Regions from separate parts of the Pseudomonas allokribbensis genome, predicted to be linked through region 1. Evidence: predicted binding sites of a transcription regulator. Region 1 holds the regulator's gene; each other region holds the start of a gene.

Region 1 (5,909 bases):
GCGCGCAGGAGTGATGTAAATGAGCACCGATCTGCTGCAACGCGGCAAAGCCATCAAGCTGGCGGTTTTCGATGTTGACGGCGTCCTCACCGACGGGCGCCTGTACTTCCTTGAAGACGGCAGCGAGTTCAAGACCTTCAATACGCTCGACGGCCAGGGCATCAAGATGTTGATGAACGCCGGCGTGCAAACGGCCATCATCAGTGGTCGCAAGACCCCGGTGGTCGAACGCCGGGCGAAAAACCTGGGCATTCCGCACCTGTTTCAGGGTCGTGAAGACAAACTCGTCGTCCTCGACGGCCTTCTCGAGCAACTGGGCCTAAGCTATGAACAGGTCGCCTATCTCGGCGACGATCTGCCCGACCTGCCGGTGATTCGCCGGGTGGGGCTGGGGATGGCGGTGGCCAACGCTGCCGCTTTTGTGCGCGAGCACGCCCATGGCGTCACTCAGGCCCGTGGTGGCGAGGGTGCCGCCCGTGAATTCTGCGAACTGATCCTGCGCGCCCAGGGCAGCCTCGATGCCGCCAATAACGCGTATTTGTGAGTCAAACCATGTTTAGCAAAAAGTTTCGCAACATACTGCTGTTCGGTTGCATCGCGGCCATTTTCGGCGCGGTCGGCTACTGGAACATCAGCCCGGAACGCTTCCTCGACAAGCCTCCTGTCTCGGCAGAAGAGAGCCCGATCGACTGGTATGCGACCAACACCCACACCTTGCAATACCTGGAAGACGGCAAGGTGCAGTACGAAATGACTTCCGACAAGGCCGAGCACGTCAAGGCGACCGACATTACACTGGTCACCAAGCCCGACCTGAACATGTATCGCGGCACCGACTTCCCGTGGCACGTGACCAGCGAGCGCGGTGAAGTGAATTCCGGTGGCACCGAGGTCGAGCTGATCGACTCGGTTCGCGTCAAGCGCACCGATGAAAAGAACCGCGACACCCTGATCACCTCCACTCGCATGACAGTGTTCCCGCAGCAACAATATGCGCAGACCCAGCAACCCGTTAGAATCGACGGCGCTGGCGGTGTATCGACCGGCGTGGGAATGAAAGCGTATTTGAAGGAAAGCAGGATACACCTGCTATCGAACGTAAGAGGACAGTATGAGGCTCGTTAAAACCCTCCCTATTTTGCTCAGTCTGGGCGCAGCACTGGGAAGCGTGAGCGCCTGGGCTCTGCCGAACGATCAAGAGCAGCCAATCCGCATTCAGGCCGACGATGCCCAGCTGGACGACAAGAATGGCGTTGCCACCTATAAAGGTGACGTGATCATCACTCAGGGTTCGATGATCGTCAAAGGCAACACCGTGACCATCACCCGCACCCCGACCGGCGATATCGACGTCGTGACCTCGGTGGGCAACCTTGCCTACTTCGAGCAGTTGCAGACGGCTGGCGACACCAAGCCTGTACAGGGCTGGGGCGTGACCATCCAGTACCACGCCGCGCAAAACCGTGTTGTGCTGATCGACAAGGCGAAAGTCGTCGACAAGGACAACAACACCACTCAGGGCGAGAAAATCGTCTATGACACGGTGAAAAAGCTGGCCAGCGCGGGTCGTGCCACCGGCAACAAGGTCACCGAAGCGCGTCCGCGCATTGACATGGTGATCCAGCCGAAGAAGAAAACCGACGAGAAATCCCAGTAATGGCAACTCTGAAAGCCCAGCACCTGGCCAAGGCCTATAAAAGCCGCCAGGTCGTGCGCGATGTCAGCCTGTCGATCGACAGCGGTCAGATCGTCGGCCTGCTCGGCCCCAACGGCGCCGGCAAGACCACCTGCTTCTACATGATCGTCGGCCTGGTGCAGGCTGATCAGGGTCGCGTGCTGATCGACGACCTGGACGTCAGCCACCAGCCGATGCACGGTCGCGCCAAGGCCGGTATCGGCTATCTGCCACAGGAAGCGTCGATCTTTCGCAAACTGTCGGTGGCCGACAACATCATGGCCATCCTCGAGACCCGTCAGGAGCTCGACAAGGCCGGTCGTCGCAAGGAGCTGGAAAGCCTGCTGCAGGAATTCCACATCAGCCACATCCGCGACAACCTCGGCATGAGCCTGTCCGGTGGTGAGCGTCGCCGGGTGGAAATCGCCCGCGCACTGGCCACTGCACCGAAGTTCATTCTGCTCGACGAACCGTTCGCCGGTGTCGACCCGATCTCCGTGGGTGACATCAAGCAGATCATTCACCACCTCAAGGCCAAGGGCATCGGTGTGTTGATCACCGACCACAACGTCCGCGAGACGCTGGATATCTGCGAAACGGCCTACATCGTCAATGACGGCCAACTGATCGCCGAAGGCGACTCCGCGACCATCCTCGCCAACGATCTGGTGAAGGAAGTGTATCTGGGTCACGAGTTCCGCCTGTAAGCGCGACAGCATTCGACCAGCCGTCCGGGTGCTGTAACGTTGAAGCGCACTTTTATACGCTTTTATTGTTACAGCGCTCTAGGCAAACACGACAGTTTCAGGCATATAATTTGCTTAAGTTTGGCGCTTCGGCGCCCTGTAGTGGATGGCGCATAGCGCCGGCGAATAAGGTGTTAAGCCCCTGCCATGAAACCATCGCTAGTCTTGAGAATGGGCCAGCAGCTGACGATGACACCGCAGCTGCAACAGGCCATCCGCCTGCTCCAATTGTCGACCCTGGATCTGCAACAGGAAATCCAGGAGGCTCTGGAATCCAATCCGATGCTCGAACGCCAGGAAGACGGCGACGACTTCGACAACTCCGATCCCATGGCCGACAACGCCGAACAGAAGCCCAACACCGAGATCCAGGAACCCTCCTATCAGGAGACCGCACCGACGGTCGACAATCTAGAGGATGGCGAATGGAACGAGCGAATCCCCAACGAACTCCCCGTCGACACCGCCTGGGAAGACGTCTACCAGACCAGCGCCAGCAGCCTGCCGAGCAGCGATGACGACGAGTGGGACTTCACCACCCGTACCTCCGCCGGCGAGAGCCTGCAAAGCCACCTGCTGTGGCAGTTGAACCTGGCGCCGATGTCCGACACGGATCGCCTGATCGCCGTCACCCTGATCGACTGCATCAACAATCAGGGCTACCTCGACGAAACCCTCGAAGAAATTCTCGACGCCTTCGATCCGGAGCTCGACATCGAGCTGGACGAGATCGAAGCCGTCCTGCACCGCATCCAGCAATTCGAACCTGCCGGCATCGGCGCACGCAACCTGGGCGAATGCCTGCTGCTGCAATTGCGCCAGCTGTCGGCCAAGACTCCTTGGCTGGCGGAAGCCAAGCGTCTGGTCACCGATTACATCGACCTGCTCGGCAGCCGCGACTACAGCCAGCTGATGCGCCGCATGAAACTCAAGGAAGATGAACTGCGCCAGGTCATCGAACTGGTGCAGAGCCTCAACCCGCGCCCCGGTTCGCAGATCGAGTCCACCGAAGCCGAGTACGTGGTGCCTGACGTCATCGTGCGCAAGGACAACGAGCGCTGGCTGGTCGAACTGAACCAGGAATCGGTGCCGCGCCTGCGGGTCAACGCCCAGTACGCCGGTTTCGTGCGCCGCGCCGACACCAGCGCCGACAACACCTTCATGCGCAATCAGTTGCAGGAAGCCCGCTGGTTCATCAAGAGCCTGCAGAGCCGCAACGAAACCCTGATGAAAGTGGCCACCCAGATCGTCGAGCATCAGCGCGGCTTTCTTGAATACGGCGACGAAGCCATGAAGCCTCTCGTGCTGCATGACATCGCCGAAGCGGTGGGCATGCACGAGTCGACGATTTCCCGGGTGACCACGCAAAAATTCATGCATACCCCCCGGGGCATCTATGAACTGAAATACTTTTTCTCCAGCCACGTCAGCACCTCCGAAGGCGGCGAATGCTCGTCCACGGCGATCCGCGCGATCATCAAGAAACTGGTTGCCGCGGAAAATCAGAAAAAGCCGTTGAGTGACAGCAAGATCGCTGGTTTACTGGAGGCACAAGGCATTCAGGTGGCTCGCCGCACCGTCGCCAAGTACCGCGAATCCCTCGGGATCGCGCCTTCGAGCGAACGCAAGCGGTTGATGTAAGCCACGTTACAGCGTTCCAGTGGCAGGCTCTTCGGCCTGCCGCTTTATGCACTGGCAACGAAGGAGAAGCTGTATGCAAGTCAACATCAGTGGACACCAACTGGAAGTTACCCAACCTCTCCGTGAGTACGTTGAGCAAAAGCTCAAGAGGCTTGAGGGGCATTTCGACAAGATCACCAACGTGCAAGTCACGATGTGCGTCGAGAAGCTGAAGCAGAAAATCGAAGCCACGCTGCATATTCCCGGTAACGAGGTCGTCGCAAACGCGGAACATACCGATATGTACGCAGCGATCGACGCGCTGACCGACAAGCTTGATAAACAACTCAAAAAGCATAAGGAAAAGACCCAGAGCCTGCTTCAGGGCGCTACCGGTCGATAACCCCCACCCCCATGATCCGACTTGAAAGCATCCTGACCCCCGGCCGTTCCCTCGTGAACGTGCCGGGCGGCAGCAAAAAGAAAGCCCTCGAACAAATTGCCAACCTGATCGCCCGGGAAGTACCGGATCTGGAGATGCAAGATGTCTTCGAGGCACTGATTGCCCGTGAAAAACTCGGCTCGACCGGTTTTGGCAACGGCATCGCCATTCCCCACTGCCGCCTCAAGGGTTGCGAATCCCCCATCAGCGCCTTGATGCACCTTGAAGCACCCATCGATTTCGACGCCATTGATGGTGCACCGGTCGACCTGCTGTTCGTGCTGCTGGTCCCGGAAGCCGCCACCGATGCGCACCTGGAACTGCTGCGCCAGATCGCCAGCATGCTCGACCGCAAGGACGTACGCGAAAAATTGCGTCGCGCCACCACCAACGAAGCCTTGTATCAGGTTGTCCTGGACGAGCAAAACGGGCACTAAACATGCGCTTGATCATCGTCAGTGGCCGCTCCGGCTCGGGCAAAAGTACCGCTCTGGATGTCCTCGAAGACAACGGCTACTACTGCATCGACAATTTGCCTGCCGGCCTGCTCCCGGAACTGGCGGAGCGCGCACTGATTCATACGGAACTGTCTCAGCCACTGGTCGCGGTATCGATCGACGCACGCAATCTGCCCAGTCATCTCTCGCGCTTTCCGGAATTGCTTGAAGAAGTCCGCAGCCGGCACATCCAGTGCGACGTCCTGTATCTGGACGCCGATGAAGAAACCCTGCTCAAGCGTTTTTCGGAAACCCGTCGTCGCCACCCTCTGAGCAGCGCCAATCGTTCGCTGGCCGAAGCCATCAACGATGAAACGGCCCTGCTGGGCCCGATCGCCGATCTGGCCGACCTGAAGGTCAACACCACCAATCTGAACCTGTACCAGTTGCGCGACACCATCAAGCTGCGGCTGCTGAACCAGCCGGAGCCGGGCACGGCGTTTCTGGTGGAGTCGTTCGGTTTCAAACGCGGCATGCCGGTGGATGCGGATCTGGTGTTCGATGTACGCTGCCTGCCCAACCCGTACTGGAAACCGGAACTACGCGCGCAATCGGGGCTCGATGAGCCGGTAGCCGAGTACCTGGCGGCACAGCCGGAAGTCGAAGAGATGTTCCAGGACATCTATGCGTATCTGTTCAAATGGCTGCCGCGCTTCGCTGCAAGCAATCGCGCCTACGTCACCATTGCCATTGGCTGCACCGGCGGACATCACCGTTCCGTCTACCTGACCGAACGCCTGGGTCAGGCCCTGCAGAAAACCCTGAAGAACGTCCAGGTTCGCCACCGCGACCTCAGCTAAAGGATTCACACCGCGATGCCTGCTCTGGAAATCGAAATCATCAACAAGCTGGGCCTGCATGCCCGGGCGTCGGCAAAGTTCGTTGGCGTGGCGGGGCAGTATCCCGACTGCACGATCAGAGTGGGTCGC
Region 2 (5,909 bases), 990 kb from region 1:
AAGGTGACGCTGTAGAAAAACATGAACCACCAACTGTCGCGGTCGCCCAGGGCCTTGAAGTAGTCGGCCATGGATTTGGCTTTTGGTCGCTCCGGCGCGTTTTTCGCCAGCCACGCAAACAGCACCAGGGTCAGGATCAGCGGAATCAGGGCGAAACCGAACACGTTGCTCCAGCCGAACGACGCGGCCAGTACCGGGGCGATCAACGCAGCGAACACGGTGCCGGAGTTACCGGCGCCGGCGATGCCCATCGCCTTGCCCTGATGCTGCGGCGGATACCACTGCGAGGCCAGCGGCAGCGCCACGGCGAACGAAGCGCCGGCCATGCCGAGGAACAGGCCAAGCAGCAGGGCCTGTTCGTAACTGTGAATGCCGAGTTTCCAGGCGCCGAACAGCGCGCAGATCACGATCACTTGACCGATCAGACCGGCGGTTTTCGGCGACAGGCGATCGGCAAGCATGCCCATCGCAAAGCGCAGTACCGCACCAGCGAGAATCGGCGTGGCCACCACGAGGCCGCGTTGTTGGGTGGTCAGGTGCAGGTCGGCGGCGATCTGCACCGCCAGTGGGCCGAGCAGGTACCAGACCATGAAGCTCAGGTCGAAATACAGGAAGGCCGCGAACAGGGTCGGGGTGTGGCCGGATTTCCAGAAGCTTTTATTCATCGCGCACCTCAGCGGTAGAGAATCTCGAGAAGGAGTCAGAACCAGCACAGTGGGGCGCCGCCACGGCCGCACCACCGGCCCCGGTCAATGGGGCCAAAACGCAAAAACGCCGCTACCCGGATCGCCGAAAGGGCGAGGAAGGTGAGCGACGTCTTTGTCGTGGGTGGGGCAACCGCCGTTGGTTACCTGTAGGGATTGCTTAGCGAGATCTGTGCCAGCTCAGCCAAGCAACTCGCTCATGGCAATGATCTGCTCCGCCACCTGAATCAGTTTCTGCTGGCGGCTCATGGCCTGGCGGCGCATCAGGGTGTAGGCCTCTTCTTCGTTGCAGTCCTTCATTTTCATCAACAGACCCTTGGCCAGTTCGATGCGCTTGCGCTCGGCCAACTGCTGGTCGCGAGCCTGTAGCTGGGCGCGCAGGGCCTGGTCGCTTTCGAAGCGGGCCATGGCCACATCGAGAATCGGCTGCAAGCGTTGTGCGTGAATGCCTTCGACGATGTAGGCACTGACCCCGGACTTGATCGCCTGACGCATCACGCCGGGGTCGTGCTCGTCGGTGAACATCACGATCGGCCGGGGCTGGTCGCGGCTGACCAGCACCACTTGTTCCATTACATCGCGGCCCGGTGACTCGGTATCGATCAGGATCACGTCCGGGCGCACCGTTTCGACGCGCGCCGGCAGGTCGATGGTCAGGCCGGACTCGTCGATGACCTCGAAACCGGCCTCGGTCAGCGCAGCTTTCAGGCGCCCGACTTTTTTCGCCGTGTCGTTGATCAGCAGAATGCGCAGCATGTTCGCGGTCTCCTGTCAGCGGCGGGCGAGAAGGGGGGCGTTGTTGCTCAACGCATGCAGCTTGAAACTCTGCGCGTAAGCGGCCGGGTCGCTGCCGTCCCAGACCTTGCCGTCGATCAACTGGCTGCTGCGCATGTCCTCGGTACCGACCGGCACACCGACAGCGCTGGCCGCGTCGCGGTACAGCGCCAGTTGCTGCACCTGACGGGCGACGGCGAGGTAGTCCGGGTCGTCGCGCAGCAACCCCCAGCGGCGGAACTGGGTCATGAACCACATGCCGTCCGACAGGTACGGCAGGTTCACCGCGCCATCGCCGTGAAAGCGCAGGGCGTGCGGGTCCTGCCAGCGATTGCCCAGACCGTCGTCGTAATCGCCGAGAAAACGCGGTTCGATGCAGGACACCGGGGCGTCCAGATACTCGGCGGCGCTGAGCAGCTGCGCGGTGCTGCGGCGGTTTTCCGGGCTCTCTTCGATGAAACGGCTGGCTTCGAGGATCGCCATCACCAACGCCCGGGCAGTGTTGGGGTACTGCTCGACGAAGGCGCGGGTGCAGCCGAGGACTTTTTCCGGATGGTCGGGCCAGATGGTCTGGCTGGTCGCCATTGTGAAGCCGAGATTCTGCTGCACCGCGCTGGCGGCCCACGGCTCGCCCACGCAGAAACCGTCGATGCGACCGGCTTGCAGGTGCGCGACCATTTGCGGCGGCGGTACGACCACGCTGTCGACATCCTGCAACGGATGGATGCCCTGACTGGCGAGCCAGTAATAAAGCCACATGGCGTGGGTGCCGGTGGGGAAGGTCTGGGCAAAGGTCAGTCTTGCGCGGGTTTGGTGCACGTGGCGGTCCAGCGCCTCAGGACCGGTCACGCCCAGGCCCTGCAAACCGTGGGACAGGTTGAGGCTCTGGCCGTTCTGGTTCAGACCCATCAGCACCGCCATGTCGGTGGACGCAACGCCACCGATGCCCAGATGCACCGCGTAGATCAGTCCGTAGAGACTGTGGGCGGCATCGAGTTCGCCGCTGACCAGATTGTCGCGCAGGTTGGCCCAGGAACTCTGGCGCTTGAGGTTCAGGGTCAAGCCGTAAGGCTGCGCAAAGCCCTGAGTGGCGGCGACCACCACCGAAGCGCAGTCGCTCAGGGCCATGAAGCCGAGGTTGATCGCGCTTTTTTCCGGGGCATCGCTGCCATTGACCCAGGCCAGTGGCCCGACGGAGGTTTGAGTCATGAAAGCCACCCTCAAAAAAAAACGTCGTCCCAGGCTTTGCCCGCGCAAAACCGAGAGACGACGCCATTGTTCTTGCCTGCACACCACCATTGGCCTGCGGGCTGATGCAGGGGAAGGTGCAAGGCATATGCCAGTGCAGGGGATTTGCGTGTGCGCCTCGCGCGGCGGGGCGATGCCCGGCTATAATCGCCGCCTCTTTTCGCCGCCTCGAGTCATAGCCGCCCATGTACACCCTGGCCCGTCAGCTGTTGTTCAAACTTTCCCCGGAAACCTCCCACGATCTGTCGCTGGATCTGATCGGCGCGGGCGGGCGTTTGGGCCTCAACGGCTTGCTGTGCAAGGCCCCGGCGTCGCTGCCGGTGAACGTCATGGGCCTGGACTTCCCGAACCCGGTCGGTCTGGCGGCCGGTCTGGACAAGAACGGCGCGGCCATCGACGGCTTCGCGCAGCTGGGTTTCGGTTTTGTCGAAATCGGCACCGTGACCCCGCGTCCACAGCCGGGCAACCCGAAACCACGGATTTTCCGCCTGCCGGAAGCCGAGGCGATCATCAACCGCATGGGTTTCAACAACCTCGGTGTGGATAACCTGCTGGCGCGGGTCGCGGCGGCCAAATACAAAGGCGTGCTGGGGATCAATATCGGCAAGAACTTCGACACGCCGGTCGAGCGTGCGGTCGATGACTACCTGATCTGCCTGGACAAGGTTTACGCCCACGCCAGCTATATCACGGTCAACGTCAGTTCGCCGAACACCCCGGGCCTGCGCAGCCTGCAATTCGGCGATTCGCTCAAGCAATTGCTGGCGGACCTGGCCACGCGCCGCGCCGAACTGGCCCTGCGCCACGGCAAGCATGTACCGCTGGCGATCAAGATCGCGCCGGACATGACCGACGAAGAAACCGCACAAGTCGCGCAAGCGCTGATCGAAACCGGGATGGACGCGGTGATCGCCACCAACACCACCCTCAGCCGCGTGGGCGTCGAAGGTATGGAGCACGGCGACGAGGCGGGCGGTCTGTCCGGCGCGCCGGTTCGCGAGAAGAGCACCCACACGGTCAAAGTGCTGGCGTCCGAGCTGGGTGGCAAACTGCCGATCATTGCGGCGGGCGGTATCACCGAAGGCAAGCATGCGGCCGAGAAGATCGCTGCCGGCGCGAGCCTGGTGCAGATCTACTCCGGCTTCATCTATAAGGGCCCGGCGCTGATCCGTGAATCCGTGGACGCGATCGCCGCCAAGCGCTGATCTTCGGACATAAAAAGGCAGGCATAAAAAAGGGCTCCTCGAAGGAGCCCCTGGGCCGTAGCCCGCCGTCCGGGAAGGACGTGCATGGTGATCAGGGTGTTGCGAAATCAGATTGTCGTGTCGGAATAAGTGCCCTGTGTCAGCCGACGGCGTGAAGTTCGTTGAGTCTGTGGATTCCCGCAGTGCCGGTCATACCGTCCCAGTTGTCGCCGCGTCCTTCTCGCCAGCCGTTGATCCAGGCTTGACGTACCGACGGTAGAGTAAATGGGCAAAGCTCACGGGATTTGCCACCAACGCCATATTGATATCCGCGCAAAAATGCTCTTTCCAACGGATCACGCTTAAGTCTTCTCATAGGGTGTTTCCCTCACTTGTTGACTGTTTTTGTCGCGTCGACCTCAATTGAGGTCTGGCAGAAAAACTCTGCCGTTGGCGGCTCGCTGCCGGCGTGGCGAGCCAAGGTGTTGACGCCGTTGCGACGTCAACCTGTGTCCAGTTCTAACCAATGAGTCACATCGAGGGAATGACCGTTTTGTCATAAGGACGTAACGAAAAGGATGCTATGGCGATAAGTAACGCCAGGTTTCATGAATGTTTATTCACCAAACCCCGGTATGATCGGCCCTGCACTGTATGACAGGTTTAATTCCTTAGTGAGAATGACCCACGTTTACCGTCGGGTACTTTTCGACGAAGGGTTGCTTTGAGTCATTTTGTTGCATCAACTTTTTTATCTGTCCCGGCATCTAAGCTCTTTTAACCCGAGCAGCGGGGATGGAACGGCACACCTTCGTGCCACGCGGGCGCTCTTGTAGAAAAGCGCCTGATTGAAAACCGGATCGGCAATGCGTTGTCGGTTCATTAGCCAAAGGCTCTGGAAAAACCATGTCCGACCGTTTCGAACTCTTCCTCACTTGCCCCAAAGGCCTTGAAGGCCTGCTCATCGAGGAAGCCGTCGGGCTTGGCCTTGAAGAAGCCCGCGAGCACACCTCCGCCGTGCGTGGCATGGCGACCATGGAAACCGCCTATCGCCTGTGCCTCTGGTCGCGTCTGGCCAACCGCGTGTTGCTGGTGCTCAAGCGCTTCCCGATGAAAGATGCCGAGGACCTGTATCACGGCGTGCTCGACGTCGAGTGGCAGGATCACATGCTGGCCGACGGCACCCTGGCCGTTGAATTCAGCGGCCACGGCTCGGGCATCGACAACACCCACTTCGGCGCCTTGAAGGTCAAGGACGCCATCGTCGACAAACTGCGCACCCCGCAGGGTGACCGCCCAAGCATCGACAAGCTCAACCCGGACCTGCGCATTCACCTGCGTCTGGATCGCGGCGAAGCGATCCTGTCCCTCGACCTCTCCGGCCACAGCCTGCACCAGCGCGGCTACCGCTTGCAGCAGGGCGCTGCGCCGCTGAAGGAAAACCTCGCGGCGGCGATCCTGATCCGTTCCGGCTGGCCGCGCATTGCCGCCGAAGGTGGCGCGCTGGCTGACCCGATGTGCGGTGTCGGCACGTTCCTGGTCGAAGCCGGCATGATCGCCGCCGACATGGCGCCGAACCTGCGTCGCGAGCAGTGGGGCTTCACCGCCTGGCTCGGTCACGTACCGGCGCTGTGGAAGAAACTGCATGAAGAAGCTGCCGAGCGTGCTGCTGCCGGTCTGGCCAAGCCACCGCTGTGGATCCGTGGTTATGAAGCCGACCCACGGCTGATCCAGCCGGGCCGCAACAACGTCGAGCGTGCAGGCCTGAGCGAATGGATCAAAATCTATCAGGGCGAAGTGGCAACCTTCGAACCGCGTCCGGACCAGAACCAGAAAGGTCTGGTGATTTGCAACCCGCCGTACGGCGAGCGTCTGGGTGACGAAGCCAGCCTGTTGTACCTCTATCAGAACCTTGGCGAGCGTCTGCGTCAGGCCTGCCTGAACTGGGAAGCGGCGGTGTTCACCGGCGCGCCGGACCTGGGCAAGCGCATGGGCATCC
Region 3 (5,909 bases), 690 kb from region 1:
ACGATTGAGGTCGGAGTACGAACCCGAATCGCTGCTGCTGACCAGACCGCTTTTGCGCATATCCATAAGTGCCGTCCTCAGATCACGATCAGATCGGCTTGCAACGCGCCGGCCTGCTTCAGTGCTTCGAGAATGGCCATCAGGTCACCCGGTGCCGCGCCGACCTGATTCACCGCACGCACGATTTCGTCGAGGGTGGTGCCCGGGCCGAACTTGAACATCGGTTTGGCTTCCTGCTGAGCATTCACCCGCGAGCGCGGCACCACGGCCGTCTGACCATTGGACAGCGGGCCCGGCTGGCTGACGATCGGGTCTTCGGTGATGGTCACGGTCAGGCTGCCGTGGGTCACGGCGGCCGGCGAAACTTTCACGTTCTGGCCGATGACGATGGTGCCGGTACGCGAGTTGATGATGACTTTCGCCACGGCCTGACCCGGGTCGACTTCGAGGTTTTCCAGGATCGACAGATAGTCGACGCGCTGGCTCGGATCGAGCGGCGCGGTGACGCGGATCGAACCACCGTCGATGGCCTGGGCAACGCCAGGGCCGAGCATGTCGTTGATCTTGTCGACGATGCGCTTGGCGGTGGTGAAGTCGGAACGGTTGAGGTTCAGCGTCAGGCTGTTGCCCTGGTTGAAACCGCTCGGCACCGAACGTTCGACCGATGCACCGCCCGGGATGCGACCGGCCGACGGAACGTTGACGGTGATCTTCGAACCGTCACGACCTTCAGCATCGAAACCGCCGACCACCAGGTTGCCCTGAGCGATGGCGTAGACGTTGCCGTCGATACCCTTGAGCGGGGTCAGCAACAGGGTGCCGCCGCGCAGGCTCTTGGAGTTACCGATGGACGAAACGGTGATGTCGACCTGCTGACCCGGTTTGGCGAACGCCGGCAGATCGGCACTCACCGATACCGCCGCGACGTTTTTCAACTGCACGTTGCCCGATCCCGGCGGCACCTTGATACCGAACTGCGAGAGCATGTTGTTGAAGGTCTGCAGGGTGAACGGGGTTTGCGTCGTCTGGTCGCCGGTGCCGTTAAGCCCGACCACCAGGCCGTAGCCGATCAACTGGTTGGAACGCACGCCAGAGATGCTGGCGATATCTTTCAGCCGCTCGGCGTGGGCACCAAAGGCTGCGGACATCAACGCCGCAGCGAGCATGAGGCTCTTGAAATTCAACGTAGCCACCTAGAAAGGGAACAGCGGGCTGAGGAAGAAACGGTCGAACCAGCCTGGCTGACTCGCATCGGCGAACGAACCGGTGCCCGAGTAGGTGATGCGCGCATCGGCGACCCGGGTCGACGACACGGTATTGTCGGTGGCGATGTCATCGGCACGAACAAGACCGGCGATCCGCACCAGCTCATCACCGGTGTTGAGGGTCATCCACTTCTCGCCGCGCACAGCGATGATGCCGTTGGGCAGCACGTCGGCGACGGTCACGGTGATCGAACCGGTCAGGGTGTTGCCCTGGGCCGCCTTGCTGTCACCCTTGGTCGCACGGTCGCCGCTGTAGCCGACGTCCAGGCTCAGATCGTTACCGCCCAACGGGTTGTTGGTGGTGCCGCTGCCGCCGAACAACGAAGTCAGGCCGATGCCGGTCTTGCTGTTCTTGGCCACTTGCGAGTTGGCGTTCTTGCTGGCCTGAGTCTTCTCGTTCAGGGTGATGGTGATGATGTCACCGACCCGGAACGCCTTGCGGTCGCTGTACAGGTTCTGTTCGAAACCGGCCTGATAGATCGAGCCGTTGTTGGCGGCCGCCGGCAACGGCGTCCGCGGCAACACCGGGGCGTAGTAAGGGTCATTGGGCTTGGGCGTCGGAGCGACGCAGCCCGCGAGCGAGACCACCCCACCCAATGCCAGAACAGATACGAAGCGTTTCATGACCCTTACCTCACGGTGTTGCAGGCGGCCTCATGGCCGCCTCATAGACTTGATTACAGATTCTGCGTTACGAACGAGAGCATCTGGTCGGCGGTGGAGATCACCTTGGAGTTCATCTCGTAAGCGCGCTGAGTGGTGATCATGTTGACCATCTCTTCCACGGTGCTGACGTTGGAGGTTTCCAGGGTGTTCTGCAGGGTGGTGCCGAAACCGTTCAGGCCCGGAGTGCCGATTTGCGGCGCGCCGGAAGCGGCGGTTTCCAGGAATAGGTTGTTGCCCACGGCTTGCAGACCGGCCGGGTTGATGAAGTCGGCGGTTTGCAGGTTGCCGATCACTTGCGAGGCGGCGTTGCCGGCAACGGTGATCGACACGGTGCCGTCACGGCCAACGGTGAAGGTCTGGGCGTTGTTCGGGATGACAATGGCCGGCTCCAGAGCGAAACCGCTGGCGTTGACGATCTGGCCATTGGAGTCGAGGTGGAAAGTACCGTCACGGGTGTAGGACGTAGTGCCGTCCGGTTGCAGGATCTGGAAGAAACCACGGCCGTCGAGGGCCATGTCCAGCGGCTGCTCGGTGGTTTGCAGGCTACCGGCGGTGAAGTTCTTCTGGGTGCCGACGATGCGCACACCGGTACCCACTTGCAGACCCGACGGCAGTTCGCTGTCCTGGGTCGACTGAGCGCCTGGCTGACGCTTGATCTGATACAGCAGGTCCTGGAACTCGGCGCGGTCACGTTTGAAACCCGTGGTCGACACGTTCGCCAGGTTGTTGGAAATGGTGGTCAGGTTGGTGTCCTGGGCGGACAGACCGGTTTTGGCAACCCATAGAGCCGGAAGCATTCGATTCTCCTCGTGCGCCTGTTTTACGGCGCGACGTTCTGATAATTAGCTGATCTGCAAGACCCGAGCCATGGCCTGGTCGTCGTCTTTGGCGGTGTTCATCATCTTGACGTGCAACTCGAACTGCTTGGCCAGGGCCAGCACCGACGTCATTTCTTCCACGGCATTGACGTTGCTCGACTCCAGGAAACCCGACACCAGTTTGACGTTGGCATCGGCCGGCGCAGGCTGGCCGTCCTTGGTGTAGATCGAACCGTCCAGGCCCTTGTTCATGTTCTTGATGTCCGGATTGACCAGTTTGATCCGGTCGACTTCGGCCATGACGCGCGGGCCTTCGCCCATCGCACGAATACTGATGGTGCCGTCTTCACCGACTTCCACCTGCTGCTGCGGCGGCACGGCAATCGGTCCGCCGTTGCCCATGACCGGCATGCCGTTGCCGGCACGCAGCACGCCCAGGGCGTCGATATTGAGGCTGCCGGTGCGCACGTAGCTTTCGCCGCCGTTGGGGTTCTGCACGGCAATGAAACCGTTGCCGGTCACGGCGACGTCGAGGTCGCGACCGGTCTCCACCAGGGAGCCTGCGGTGAAGTCGGTGGCGGGCCGTTCGCTCATGGCAAACGCACGCGCCGGAAAGCTGTCACCGAACACCGGCATCGAACGCGCCTGTTCCAGGTCGCGCTGAAAACCATTGGTGGAGATGTTCGCCAGGTTGTTGGCATGAGCCTTTTGCGCCAGTGCGTTCTGGCTGGCGCCGGTCATTGCCACATAAAGGTACTTGTCCACACTCTTTCCTCTGCATGCCGGACGTTTGCCGCCCACCGCTGTACTGCTGAGCCACAAGCAATTTGCAGACCAACTTTTTTCTGGCGGTCGAGGACCCGATAAACAAAGGACTTGAGGGATTCAGCAGGGTTTGGGGAAATGTATCGAAGTCGAAAAACCGGCGGTGTCATGCCGCTTGGCGGCAATGGTGAGGCGCGATCACCCCGTGCCTTGCGCAGGAGTGATCGCGCAGGGATCAAGACTCGGTCTTGCCCACCTCATATTCACGCAACTTGTTGGCAATCGTGGTGTGCGAGACGCCCAGCCGCTTGCCCAGCTGCCGACTGCTCGGATGTTCGGAATACAGTCGCTCAAGCACTGCTTTCTCGAAGCGCCCGACAATCTCGTCGAGCCCGCCCTCCAGCGAGAAATCGCCAAGCGGCTGACGCACGCCATAGTCCGGCAGACGAATATGCTCAGCCTTGACCGTCCCGCCATCACACAGAGAAACCGCCTGGAACAGCACGTTCTCCAGTTGTCGCACGTTGCCCGGCCAGTGGTAATGACTGAGCCGATCCATCGCCGCCGGCGCCAGCTTCGGCAACGAGCAACCGATCTGCCGACTGGCCTGATCGAGGAAGTGCTCCACCAACGGCGTCAAACCGTCGAGGCATTCGCGCAGTGGCGGGATGTGCAACGAAAGCACGTTTAAGCGATGGTACAAATCCTGGCGAAACTCGCCACGGGCGCACAACTCGGACAGGTCGACCTGGGTGGCGCAGATCACGCGCACATCCAGGTAAACCTCTTCATCACTGCCCACACGACGGAAGCAACCGTCCTGCAGGAAGCGCAGCAATTTCACCTGTAAGCGTGGGCTCATTTCGCCGACACCATCGAGGAACAACGTGCCGCCCGCCGTCAGCTCCAGCAGCCCGAGCTTGCCTTCAGCCCGCGCCCCTTCGAAGGCACCGGGGCCGTAGCCGAACAACTCGGTCTCGGCCATCGATTCCGGCAGCCCCGCGCAGTTGAGCGCCATCAATGGCGACTGGCCGCGCGGACTCGCCAGGTGACAAGCCCGAGCCAGCAACTCTTTACCGGTGCCGGTTTCGCCTTCAATTAGAAGAGGCGCATCGAGCGGCGCCATGCGCCGGGCTTCACGCACCACCGCCGCCATCACTTTCGAGCTTTGAAAGATACTGTCGAAGCCACGCAACTCCTGCTTGCGCACGTTGTAGATGCGCTCGCCGACCCGATCCGCCCGATGCAGCGTCAGTACCGCACCGGCCATGGCCTCGCTGTCGTCGTGCTCCGATTGCAATGGAGCGATGTCGGCCAGAAAGATATCGCCCTTGACCTTGACCCGCATGCCGTTGATTCGCGATTTGTTGGCGCGCACCAGTTCGGGCAAATCGAAATCCTCGGCGTAACGCGACAGTGGAATCCCCGGCACTTCGTCGACCCGCACGCCGAGCAACTGCGCTGCCGCACGGTTGGCGGCAACGATCGAGCCGCCCATGTCGATCGACAGCACCGGAAACTCCAGCGCACCGAGCAACGCATTCAGTTCCATGTGTCGGCGCTCGCTGGGCATCAGCCCTACCCGCTTGACGCCGAACACCCCGGCGATGGCTTCGAATTTGGGCCGCAACGCCTGGAACTGCAGGTTGATCAGGTTCGGGCAATGCAGATAGATCGCATTGCCATGCTCACCGCCGACCTCGCCGCGGGCAACGTTGATCCCGTACTCCACCAGCAGATTGAGGATGTCGCGCAGGATGCCGATGCGGTTCTGGCAGTGGACTTTGATACGCATATAAAGGCCCGAAACAGGTAGAGGGGCGGATTTTTCTCTGCCGCCCGCAAGATAGTCGTCAAGATTATGTGACAGACACCGGCCATTTCAAACCCGCCAATCACCGTAATCACGACTTATCGCACAAAGCGTAACGATAATTTTACGATTTAAAGAGACTTTTCCTACTCGGCCGGTCATCAACCTGCTGCAACACGGCACGCTCTGGGGTATTTCTCAGTCCATAGCAGGACATAACAAGAACGAATTCCCCTCGCAGGAGAGCAGTATGAAGCAGACGCAATACGTGGCCCGCGAGCCCGATGCGCAAGGTTTTATCGACTACCCCGCCGAAGAACACGCGGTGTGGAACACGCTGATCACCCGCCAGTTGAAAGTGATCGAGGGTCGGGCGTGCCAGGAATACCTGGACGGTATCGAAAAACTCGGTCTGCCCCACGACCGCATCCCGCAACTGGGCGAGATCAACAAGGTGCTCGGCGAGACCACCGGTTGGCAGGTCGCCCGCGTCCCGGCGCTGATTCCGTTCCAGACCTTTTTCGAATTGCTCGCCAGCAAGCAGTTCCCGGTGGCCACGTTCATTCGCACTCGCGAAGAACT

The links. Region 1 encodes sigma-54, which starts transcription at its own class of promoters, with help from an activator protein. Its sites were predicted from a motif close to ANTGGCATNNANNTTGCTNT; they were not measured.
Region 2: the regulator sigma-54 is predicted to act here: its motif matches at 2,803-2,822, upstream of IF199_RS09300 (CmpA/NrtA family ABC transporter substrate-binding protein).
Region 3: the regulator sigma-54 is predicted to act here: its motif matches at 3,569-3,588, upstream of IF199_RS07870 (flagellar basal body rod protein FlgF).

The regions. Positions count from the first base shown of each region.
Region 1 is NZ_CP062252.1:1,026,565-1,032,473, reverse strand. Features, by position in the region: gene IF199_RS04535 (KpsF/GutQ family sugar-phosphate isomerase) at 1-19, shown strand, start outside; gene IF199_RS04530 (KdsC family phosphatase) at 20-544, shown strand; gene lptC (LPS export ABC transporter periplasmic protein LptC) at 553-1,125, shown strand; gene lptA (lipopolysaccharide transport periplasmic protein LptA) at 1,112-1,657, shown strand; gene lptB (LPS export ABC transporter ATP-binding protein) at 1,657-2,382, shown strand; gene IF199_RS04510 (RNA polymerase factor sigma-54) at 2,569-4,062, shown strand; gene hpf (ribosome hibernation-promoting factor, HPF/YfiA family) at 4,136-4,444, shown strand; gene ptsN (PTS IIA-like nitrogen regulatory protein PtsN) at 4,456-4,920, shown strand; gene rapZ (RNase adapter RapZ) at 4,923-5,780, shown strand; gene IF199_RS04490 (HPr family phosphocarrier protein) at 5,796-5,909, shown strand, end outside.
Region 2 is NZ_CP062252.1:2,013,137-2,019,045, forward strand. Features, by position in the region: gene IF199_RS09290 (nitrate/nitrite transporter) at 1-665, opposite strand, end outside; gene IF199_RS09295 (ANTAR domain-containing response regulator) at 885-1,460, opposite strand; gene IF199_RS09300 (CmpA/NrtA family ABC transporter substrate-binding protein) at 1,476-2,687, opposite strand; gene IF199_RS09305 (quinone-dependent dihydroorotate dehydrogenase) at 2,912-3,931, shown strand; gene rmf (ribosome modulation factor) at 4,071-4,286, opposite strand; gene rlmKL (bifunctional 23S rRNA (guanine(2069)-N(7))-methyltransferase RlmK/23S rRNA (guanine(2445)-N(2))-methyltransferase RlmL) at 4,817-5,909, shown strand, end outside.
Region 3 is NZ_CP062252.1:1,711,982-1,717,890, reverse strand. Features, by position in the region: gene flgJ (flagellar assembly peptidoglycan hydrolase FlgJ) at 1-66, opposite strand, end outside; gene IF199_RS07885 (flagellar basal body P-ring protein FlgI) at 78-1,166, opposite strand; gene flgH (flagellar basal body L-ring protein FlgH) at 1,194-1,889, opposite strand; gene flgG (flagellar basal-body rod protein FlgG) at 1,943-2,728, opposite strand; gene IF199_RS07870 (flagellar basal body rod protein FlgF) at 2,774-3,514, opposite strand; gene IF199_RS07865 (sigma-54-dependent transcriptional regulator) at 3,750-5,309, opposite strand; gene phhA (phenylalanine 4-monooxygenase) at 5,533-5,909, shown strand, end outside.